3 regions of the Kribbella sp. NPDC049174 genome follow, and region 3 is predicted to be linked to each of the others. Evidence: predicted binding sites of a transcription regulator. Region 3 holds the regulator's gene; each other region holds the start of a gene.
What was found. The regulator HrcA, encoded in region 3, represses chaperone genes, less so after heat shock. The targets are predictions, from matches to a motif close to TTGGCACTCGNNNNNNNCGAGTGCCAA.
Positions count from the first base shown of each region.

Region 1: ACGFIF_RS31420 (FmdB family zinc ribbon protein) is a predicted target of HrcA. The motif match lies at 1,189-1,215, and genes of this name have one in related genera.
Region 2: groL (chaperonin GroEL) is a predicted target of HrcA. The motif match lies at 1,419-1,445, and genes of this name have one in related genera.

Region 1 is NZ_JBICSZ010000007.1:352,349-355,623, forward strand. It holds gene ACGFIF_RS31415 (hypothetical protein) at 1-503, opposite strand, end outside; gene ACGFIF_RS31420 (FmdB family zinc ribbon protein) at 821-1,168, opposite strand; gene ACGFIF_RS31425 (penicillin acylase family protein) at 1,356-3,275, shown strand, end outside.
Region 2 is NZ_JBICSZ010000007.1:13,124-16,398, forward strand. It holds gene ACGFIF_RS29825 (DsbA family protein) at 1-533, opposite strand, end outside; gene ACGFIF_RS29830 (GNAT family N-acetyltransferase) at 834-1,394, opposite strand; gene groL (chaperonin GroEL) at 1,626-3,251, shown strand.
Region 3 is NZ_JBICSZ010000001.1:186,433-189,707, forward strand. It holds gene ACGFIF_RS00870 (ThuA domain-containing protein) at 1-193, shown strand, start outside; gene ACGFIF_RS00875 (Gfo/Idh/MocA family protein) at 178-1,281, shown strand; gene hrcA (heat-inducible transcriptional repressor HrcA) at 1,406-2,428, shown strand; gene dnaJ (molecular chaperone DnaJ) at 2,621-3,275, shown strand, end outside.

The DNA.
Region 1 (3,275 bases), on a different contig from region 3:
GTACGTGGGGAGGGTAGGGCGACCACGCGGACGGCTCTGGCGAGGAGGCGTGCGGAGTCGGCCGGTGTGCTGGTGGCGGCGTACAGGTTGATGTGGTCGCCGACGCGGAGGAGCGCGCTGATGTCAGGGTCGGCGATGCGGAACGGGTACGCGAGGAAGTCCTTGGGAACTGATACCGGCGCGAGGAAGCGGGCGTCGGTGAGTGGTTCGCCGGATCTGACTGGGCCGCTGAGGACGCGTGCTGTTAGGTCGGTGCCGGGTTTGAGGGCTCCGTCGGGGACGGCGGTGGTGGGTAGGTCGAGGGTGCGGAGGTCGGAGTTGGCGGGCACGGCTCCGCCGGCTAAATCGCGGGCGGCGGCTAGCACGGCGACGGTTGGCGGGGGTGGAGGGGAGAGGGCGGCGAGGCCGAAGTACACAGCTGCCGCGGCGGTCGCGCCGGCCAGCAGTCGGCGATGCCATCGTGCGGCGCGGATCAGGTCACGAAGTGGGGAAGGGATTCTCATGCCAGAGAAAGTACGAGTTTCCCGATCCCCCGCCTGCTGGTTATCCACAGCCGGGGGCGGCATGCCGGGTGGTCGGCAGGCGGGGAGTGAGGTGGGGCGGGGGAGTGAGGTAGCCGGGACGTCGCGGCGCCGGGGGGACTGGGCGACCGGAACGCGGTGAGGCTGGGGAGATAGGTGCCGGGACGTCGTTGAGCCGGGCAGGTGAGGCCCTGGACGTGGTGCGGCTCGGGACGTGAGCCGGACGGCGAGGTGAGCCGGCCGGAAGTTGAGTTGGCCGGGGCGCGTGGTGGCGTGGTGCCGCCGAGGGGCGGCGGGGTTCAGGCGGCGCTGGACTTGGTGTTTGACGAGGTGCCGCTCGACGAGGGGGAGGACGAACCGCTCGAGGAGGCTGAGCTCGACGACGAGGAGCTGGAGTCGGAGGAGGACGTCGAGGATGAGCCGGACGAAGATGCGGCGTCGGACTTGGCTGCGACTGTGCTCTTGCCGGAGTTGCGGCTGTCGTTGCGGTAGAAGCCGGAACCCTTGAAGACGACGCCGACGGCGTTGAAGACCTTGCGCAGGGTGCCCTGGCACGCCGGGCAGACGGTCAGCGCGTCGTCCGTGAAGCTCTGACGCACCTCGAGCGCCTCGCCGCAGTCGGTGCACTGGTACTGGTACGTCGGCACGGTTCGTTCCCTTCAGGCCGTTGGCACTCCTACTACTCGACTGCTAATAATGCTCCAGCAAGCCGAACTATTCCAACTCGGGCGTGGGATACCTCAACTCAGCGTGGTTGTCCACCGGACGCAGAGCAACGCAAAGTTGTGCGGTACCCCATTTGGGGCGGGGCCCGGCATTCTCTACGGTTGGTCCGTGCGTCGCCTGCTACGAGTCGTCATCATCAGCGGAATCGCCCTCGCCACGGTCCTCGTGGTGATCGCGGGAACCGTCGTTTTCGTCGTCCGCCACTCCTTCCCGACGTATGACGGAACGATCGAGCTGACCGGTCTCGACGCCGACGTCGAGGTCGTCCGGGACGCCAACGGCATCCCGCAGATCTACGCGGACAGCCCGAGTGACCTGTTCGCCGCACAGGGGTATGTGCACGCGCAGGACCGCTTCTTCGAGATGGACTTCCGCCGCCACGTCACCGCCGGCCGGCTGTCGGAGCTCTTCGGCTCCGACGCGCTGGAGACGGACAAGTTCGTCCGCACGCTCGGCTGGCGCAAGGTCGCGGAGAAGGAGCTCGGCCTGCTCAGCCCGTCCACCCGGCAGTACCTGGACGACTACGCCCGCGGCGTCAACTCGTACCTGGACACGCACAGCGGCTCCGGTCTCAGCCTCGAGTACGCCGTCCTGTCGCTGAAGGGCACCGACTACCGCCCGGAGCCGTGGACCGCGGCCGACTCGCTGGCCTGGTTGAAGGCGATGGCGTGGGACCTCGGCGGCAACATGGACGAGGAGATCACCCGGACGAAGCTGCTGGCGACGTACACGGCGCGCAACATCGAGAGTCTCTACCCGCCGTACCCGTACGACCGGAACGAGCCGATCATGTCCACCGGCGCGGTCGGCAGCGACGGCAAGTTCACCACCGCGCCGCTCGCCTCGGAGGCCCGCCGCGGGATGCTGACCAAGGACCTGCTCAAGTCGCTGGACACGGTCGACAAGGTGGCCAAGGGCCTCCCGCAGCTCCTCGGCCGCGGTGACGGCATCGGCTCGAACTCGTGGGTCGTCTCCGGCGACCACACCACCACCGGCAAGCCGCTGCTGGCCAACGACCCGCACCTCGGTGCGACCATGCCGGGGATCTGGACCCAGGTCGGTCTGCACTGCAACAACGTCGGCCAGGCCTGTCCGTACGACGTCTCGGGCTTCAGCTTCTCGGGATTGCCCGGGGTGGTGATCGGCCACAACAACGCGATCTCCTGGGGCTTCACGAATCTCGACCCGGACGTCACCGACCTCTACCTCGAGCGCGTCGACGGCAACAACGTGCTCTACAACAACAAGTGGCGGGCGATGGCGACCCGCGAGGAGACGTTCAAGGTCGCCGGCCAGGACGAGCCGGTGAAGATCACCGTCCGCGAGACCCGGCACGGTCCGCTCATCTCCGACGTCGGCGAGGACCAGCGCGAGACCGGCGAGACGGCCGCCAAACAGGGCAAGTACCCGACCGCGTACGGCGTCGCGATCCAGTGGACCGCCCTGAACCCGGGCCGCACCGCCGACGCCCTGTTCGCGATGAACCGGGCCCAGAACTGGACCCAGTTCCGCGCCGCCGCCCAGCTGTTCCAGGTCCCTTCGCAGAACCTGGTGTACGCCGACACCGAAGGCCACATCGGCTACCAGGCCCCCGGTCTGATCCCGATCCGGAAGACCGGCCGGGGCGACTGGCCGGTGCCGGGCTGGGACCCGAAGTACCACTGGACCGGGTACATCCCGTTCGCTGCGCTGCCCACCGAGTTCGATCCCGCGGACGGGATCATCGTGACCGCGAACCAGGCGGTGGTACCGCGGACGTACACGTACTACCTGACCAACGACTGGGACTACGGCTACCGCTCGCAGCAGATCCTCGACCGGATCAAGGCCGCCGGGAAGCTGGACGCGAACGCGATGGCGTCGATCCAGCTGGACACCAAGAACCGCGCTGCCGAGATGCTGGTGCCGTACCTGCTCCAGATCGGCATCGACGACGACTTCCAGCGTCAAGGGCAGGACACACTGCGGGACTGGGACTTCACCCAGCCGCCCGACTCCGCGGCGGCGGCGTACTTCAACGTCGTCTGG
Region 2 (3,275 bases), on a different contig from region 3:
CATGCCCGCGGCCGCAGACCACTGACCGACTGACCGAGCACGTTCCACGTCGGCGTGCCCGTGACGCCGTTGGCCCTCGCCTGGCGCTCGGACCGGTCCAGGGCCTCGTACGCCGTACCGTCGGCCAAGGCGGTCCGCAGACGTGCCCCGCTCCCGCCGGCCGCCTCGGCCAGCGTGGCGAGCAGGTCGACGGATGCGACGTCGTGGCCATGGGCGAAGTACGCGGTGAACACCGACTCGGCGAATCGCTGCGCGACCCTGGGCCGGGTGCTGTTGAGCCACTCGTGGGCGGCCAGCGCAGGTCGCGTGGTCGGCCTCCGGGCCGGCCGGCGCAGCGGCAGACCGGCCGCCTCGGCCTCACGCGCCAGGAAGTCGTACGACGGCCCGGCCGGCTTGCCGCCCGGCCGGATCTCGGGGTGGAGGCGGATCGCGTGCGCGACCACCTCCAGCCCGCCCTCCCGCAGGATCCGGTTCCGGTCCTGGGCCACGTAGCTGGAGGGACAGGCGAAGTCGAACCAGTGCTCGACAACCATCAGAACTCCTCGAAATCTCAACTCTGTGCGCGAGTCACGACGCTGTGGAGCCCGCTGTGTGCCGACGTCCGGTAGGCCGAGGATGATGCCGGCATCGCGGTGGAAGGTCTCGCGGAGTCTTCGCGGTGCCGAATCCGGCGCGGCGATCCGCTCGACGGCTCCGCCCGAGCTCACCAGCTACCGCCGCACAGTCAGGACACGCTGCCGCACTGTGATCGGTTCGCAGAGGTGCTCGCGGCCGAACCTCGGCCCGTCCGTCTACATGGTTGAATCTTAATCTTCAACACAAGGCAGCCAGGCCTAGAGGTGCTTGCGGACGAGGACCCAGCGGTCGCTGGTACGGCTGACCTCGGTGAAACCCGCGGTGAGGAACGCCGAGAGCGGGCCGCGGTAGAGGTCCGCCGAGGAGGCGCGGCCGGCGGTCGAGGTGTCGACCGCGCAGCCCTCGATCACCGCGGCGCCCTGCGACCGGGCGAACTCGACCGCGCCGAGCGCGAGCTCCCCGGCCAGGCCTTGGCGGCGGTGGCCCACCGGCACGACGAAGCACGTGATCACCCAGGCATCCGGGTGGTCGGTCCGCCAGTTGGGCGACACCTCCACTCGCGGGTACGCCGTCCGCGGCGCGACCGCGCACCAGCCGACCGGCGTCGTGCCGTCGTACGCGAGGACACCGGGCGGGACATCGGCCGTGCAGACCTGCTCGCGGAGGTCGCGGCGGTTGCTCTCGCGGGTGGCGGTGTCCCACTGCCGTCCGCGCAGGCGGAAGTACTGACAGAAGCAGCGGGCCGGATCGCCGCGCTCACCCATCACCGCGGCGACGTCCTGCCATGCGTCCGGACCGGCTGCTCGCACGTCCACCATGGGCCTACGGTAGCGAGGGGCTGGCTTGCACTCGTTTGGGGCGAGTGCTAATACTTGGTTAGCACTCCATGGGTGAGAGTGATAAGACTCGCTGCCCCGGAGTGTGCAAGAAGACGGCCTCGATGAGGTGCCGGAGCGTGGCGGGACGTGACCGCCGCGGTGTGGCGCCGTCCGTCGCGGGCATCCGGCCGGCTGAACCACAAATACTCGACGCGGGAGGACTCGCGGAGAATGCCCAAGCTGATTTCTTTCAATGAAGAGGCGCGCCGCGGCCTCGAGCGGGGTATGAACACCCTCGCCGACGCCGTCAAGGTGACGCTTGGCCCGAAGGGCCGCAACGTCGTCCTGGAGAAGAAGTGGGGCGCCCCCACGATCACCAACGACGGTGTCTCCATCGCCAAGGAGATCGAGCTCGAGGACCCGTACGAGAAGATCGGGGCCGAGCTCGTCAAGGAAGTTGCGAAGAAGACCGACGACGTCGCTGGTGACGGCACCACCACCGCCACCGTGCTGGCTCAGGCTCTCGTCCGCGAGGGTCTGCGCAACGTCGCGGCCGGTGCCAACCCGATGAGCCTGAAGAAGGGCATCGAGAAGGCGACCGAGGCCGTCAGCGAGCAGCTGCTGGCGCTGGCCAAGCCGGTGGAGACCCGGGAGCAGATCGCCGCGACCGCGTCGATCTCGGCTGCCGACAACCAGGTCGGCCAGATCATCGCCGAGGCGATGGACAAGGTCGGCAAGGAAGGCGTCATCACCGTCGAGGAGAGCAACACCTTCGGCCTCGAGCTCGAGCTCACCGAGGGTATGCGCTTCGACAAGGGCTACATCTCGCCGTACTTCGTGACTGACACGGAGCGGATGGAAGCGGTCCTCGACGACCCGTACATCCTGATCGTGAACAGCAAGATCTCCAGCATCAAGGACCTGGTCCCGGTGCTGGAGAAGGTGATGCAGACCGGCAAGCCGCTGGCCATCATCGCCGAGGACATCGAGGGCGAGGCCCTGGCCACCCTGGTCGTCAACAAGATCAAGGGCACCTTCAAGGCCGTCGCCGTCAAGGCGCCGGGCTTCGGTGACCGCCGCAAGGCCATGCTGGTCGACATCGCCGTCCTCACCGGCGGCGAGGTGATCTCCGAGGAGGTCGGCCTCAAGCTCGACTCCGTCGACCTGGAACTGCTCGGCCAGGCCCGCAAGATCGTCGTCACCAAGGACGAGACGACCATCGTCGAGGGCGAGGGCGACGCGGACCAGATCGCCGGCCGGGTGAACCAGATCCGCGCCGAGATCGAGAAGTCGGACTCCGACTACGACCGCGAGAAGCTGCAGGAGCGGCTGGCCAAGCTGGCCGGTGGCGTTGCGGTGATCAAGGTCGGCGCGGCCACCGAGGTCGAGCTGAAGGAGCGCAAGCACCGCATCGAGGACGCCGTTCGCAACGCAAAGGCGGCCGTCGAGGAGGGCATCGTCGCCGGCGGCGGCGTGGCCCTGCTGCAGGCGTCCGTGATCGCGTTCGAGAAGCTGGAGCTCGACGGTGACGAGGCCACCGGTGCCGCCATCGTGCGGTCCGCGGTCGAGGCGCCGTTGAAGCAGATCGCCGTGAACGCCGGCCTCGAGGGCGGCGTCGTGGTGGAGAAGGTCCGCAACCTCGAGCCGGGCTGGGGCCTCAACGCCGCCACCGGCGAGTACGTCGACCTGATCGCCACCGGCATCATCGACCCGGCCAAGGTGACCCGCTCGGCACTGCAGAACGCGGCCTCGATCGCGGCCCTGTTCCTCACCACCGAGGCGGTCATCGCCGACAAGCCGGAGAAGGCCTCGGCCGCTCCGGGTGGCGCGCCCGACATGGGCGGCATGGACTTCTGATCCACTGAGGTCCAAGAACACAGC
Region 3 (3,275 bases):
GCTGGCCACCACCACGTTCCGCTCGCACCCGGACTACCCGTGGATCGAGGGCGCCGTGATGCCGGCCGTCTGGACCCGGACCTGGGGTGCGGGGAAGGTCTTCGTCTGCACTGTCGGCCACAAACTGGACGACCTCGAAGTGCCGGAGGTCCGGACCATCATCGAGCGGGGGCTGCTGTGGGCGAGCAAGTGACGCGCGTCGGCATCGTCGGCACCGGGGTCATCTCCGGGACGTACCTCGACCACCTGGCCAAGCTGCCCGGTGTCGACGTGGTCGCGGTCGCCGACCTCGACGTCAGCCGCGCCCAGGCGATCGCCGACAAGAATCCGGGCATCCGGGCGCTGTCGTCGGACGCCCTGTACGCCGCCGACGACGTCGACATCGTCGTGAACCTGACCATCCCGGCCGCACATGCCGCCGTGCACCAGGCCGCGATGGAGGCCGGCAAGCACGTGTACGGCGAGAAGCCGCTGGCCGTGGACCGCGCCGAGGCCGAGCCGCTGCTGAAGTACGCGGCCGCCAACAACCTGCGCGTCGGCTGCGCGCCCGACACCGTGCTCGGCACCGGCACCCAGACCGCCCGGGTCGCCATCGACCGCGGCGACATCGGCGTACCGACCGCCGCGACCGCGTCATTTGTCACCCCCGGCCACGAGCTGTGGCACCCGGCGCCGGAGTTCTACTACCAGCCCGGCGGCGGTCCGGTGCTCGACATGGGTCCGTACTACGTGACGAGCCTGGTCACCCTCCTCGGGCCGGTGCGACGGGTCACCGCTCGCGCTGGGCAGTCGCAGCAGCAGCGGAAGATCCACACCGGTCCGCGAGCCGGGGAGACCTTCCCGGTCCAGGTGCCGACGCACGTGACCGGCGTACTGGAGCACGAGTCCGGAGCGCTGACCACGCTGCTGATGTCGTTCGACGTGTGGGCCGCGCGGCTGCCGCGGATCGAGGTACATGGGACCGAGGGCAGTCTGTCGGTGCCGGACCCGAACGGCTTCGACGGCACGGTGGAGATCGCCACCGCCACGAACCGTGACTGGTCCGAACTCCCCGTAGCCGGTGGGTACGCCGGAGCCGGCCGGGGCGTCGGTGTCGCGGACATGGCCCGTGCGATCCGCACCGGCGAGCCACACCGGGCCGACGGCGCGCTGGCCTACCACGTGCTCGACGTACTGGAGTCAGTGCTGGAAGCAGCGGCCCAGGACCAGCCGGTGGACGTCGCGAGTACGGTCGACCGCCCGGCCGCCGTACCGTTGGGTGCGTCTCCCGAAATCGCCTGAGACCCGTCCCACGCCGCGATCTGGCGCTGGCGGCTACTACGGCTCGGTAGACTGGCACTCGGATCATTTGAGTGCCAGGGGTCCGCTGACTGTCGACGGTCGATGGCGAGAGAGGGTGGTGCGCGTGCTCGACGAACGCAAGCTGGATGTTCTCCGCGCCATCGTCGAGGACTATGTGGCGACCCACGAGCCGGTCGGTTCGAAGACGCTGGTGGACCGTCACAACCTCGGCGTGTCGCCGGCGACCGTGCGCAACGACATGGCCGCGCTGGAGGAGGAGGGGTACATCACCCAGCCGCACACCAGCGCCGGCCGGATCCCGACCGACGCCGGCTACCGGCTGTTCGTGGACAAGCTGAGCACGGTCAAGACCCTGACCGCGGCCGAGAAGAAGGCGATCACCTCCTTCCTGGCCGGCGCGGTCGACCTGGACGACGTCGTACGCCGTACGGTCCGGCTGCTCGCCCAGATCACCCGCCAGGTCGCGATCGTGCAGTACCCGTCGCTGAACCGGTCGAGCGTGCGGCACATCGAGGTGGTCACGATGACACCGCGCCGCCTGCTGCTGGTGCTGATCACCAGCACCGGCCGGGTCGAGCAGCGGATCGTCGAACCGCCGCACGACGTCGACGAGCAGTTGATCGCGGACCTGCGGTCCCGGCTCAACTCCGCGCTGGCCGGACAACGGCTGACCGATGCGACCACGTCCCTGGTCGCGGTCACCGATCTGTTCGCGCCGGCCGACCGTCCGCTGGTGGCGGCGATCGTGACGACGCTGCTGGAGACGTTCACCGACGAGGTCGGCGAGCAGCGGATCGCGGTCGGCGGCGCGGCCAACCTGACCCGGTACGGCGACGACTTCGAGCGCAACGTGAAGCCGGTGCTGGAGGCGCTGGAGGAGCACGTCATCCTGCTCAAGTTGCTCGGTGAGGCAACCAACCCGCAGACCCTCACGGTCCGCATCGGGCACGAGAACCCGTACGAGGAACTGGCCACCACCTCGGTGGTCGCGACCGGGTACGGGTCCAAGTCGGAGGCGCTGGCCACACTCGGCATCGTCGGCCCGACCCACATGGACTATCCGAGCACGATGGGCGCCGTACGCGCCGTCGCCCGCTACGTCAGCCAGATCCTGGCCGACACATAGGAGGGGGTGTCTGATGGTCCAACGCCTACTGCGCGGCACTCGGCACGGCACCTCGGCGCACTGGAGCAAAGGCCACGATGGATCCGCATCGAGGCCTTCACTCCAGCACGCCGAGCCACCGCACCGAGCACCTGCTCGCTACGGCGCTGGACCATCAGACACCCCCTACACCACCAACCCCTGGTCTGGAGTATGAGCACCGATTACTACGCTGTCCTGGGCGTCAGCCGTGACGCTTCACCGGACGAGATCAAGAAGGCGTACCGCAAGCTGGCCCGCCAGTACCACCCGGACGTGAACGACTCCGAGGACGCGCACCACAAGTTCCAGGAGATCGGCCGCGCCTTCCAGGTGCTGAGCGACCCGCAGAAGCGGCAGATGCACGATCTCGGCGGTGACCCGTTCGCGACCGCCGGCGCGAGCGGCGGGCCCGGTGGGTTCGGCCAGGCCTTCACGTTCACCGACATCATGGACGCCTTCTTCGGCCAGACCGGCGGGGCCACCCGCGGGCCGCGGCCGCGGACCCGGCGCGGCCAGGACGCGCTGATCCCGCTGCGGATCGACCTGGCCGAGGCCGCGTTCGGCACCACCCGGGAGCTGAAGGTCGACACCGCCGTCCTGTGCCCGACCTGTTCGGGGTCCGGTGCGGCGGCCGGTTCCGAGCCGGTCACCTGCGAGATCTGCCACGGCCGCGGCGAGGTCACCCACACCCAGCGCTCGTTCCTCGGCGAGGTGCGGACGATGCGGCCGTGCCCGAACTGCCGCGGCTTCGGCACGACCATCCCGAACCCGTGCGTCGAGTGCGCCGGCGACGGCCGGGTCCGGTCCCGTCGTACCGTCACCGTGA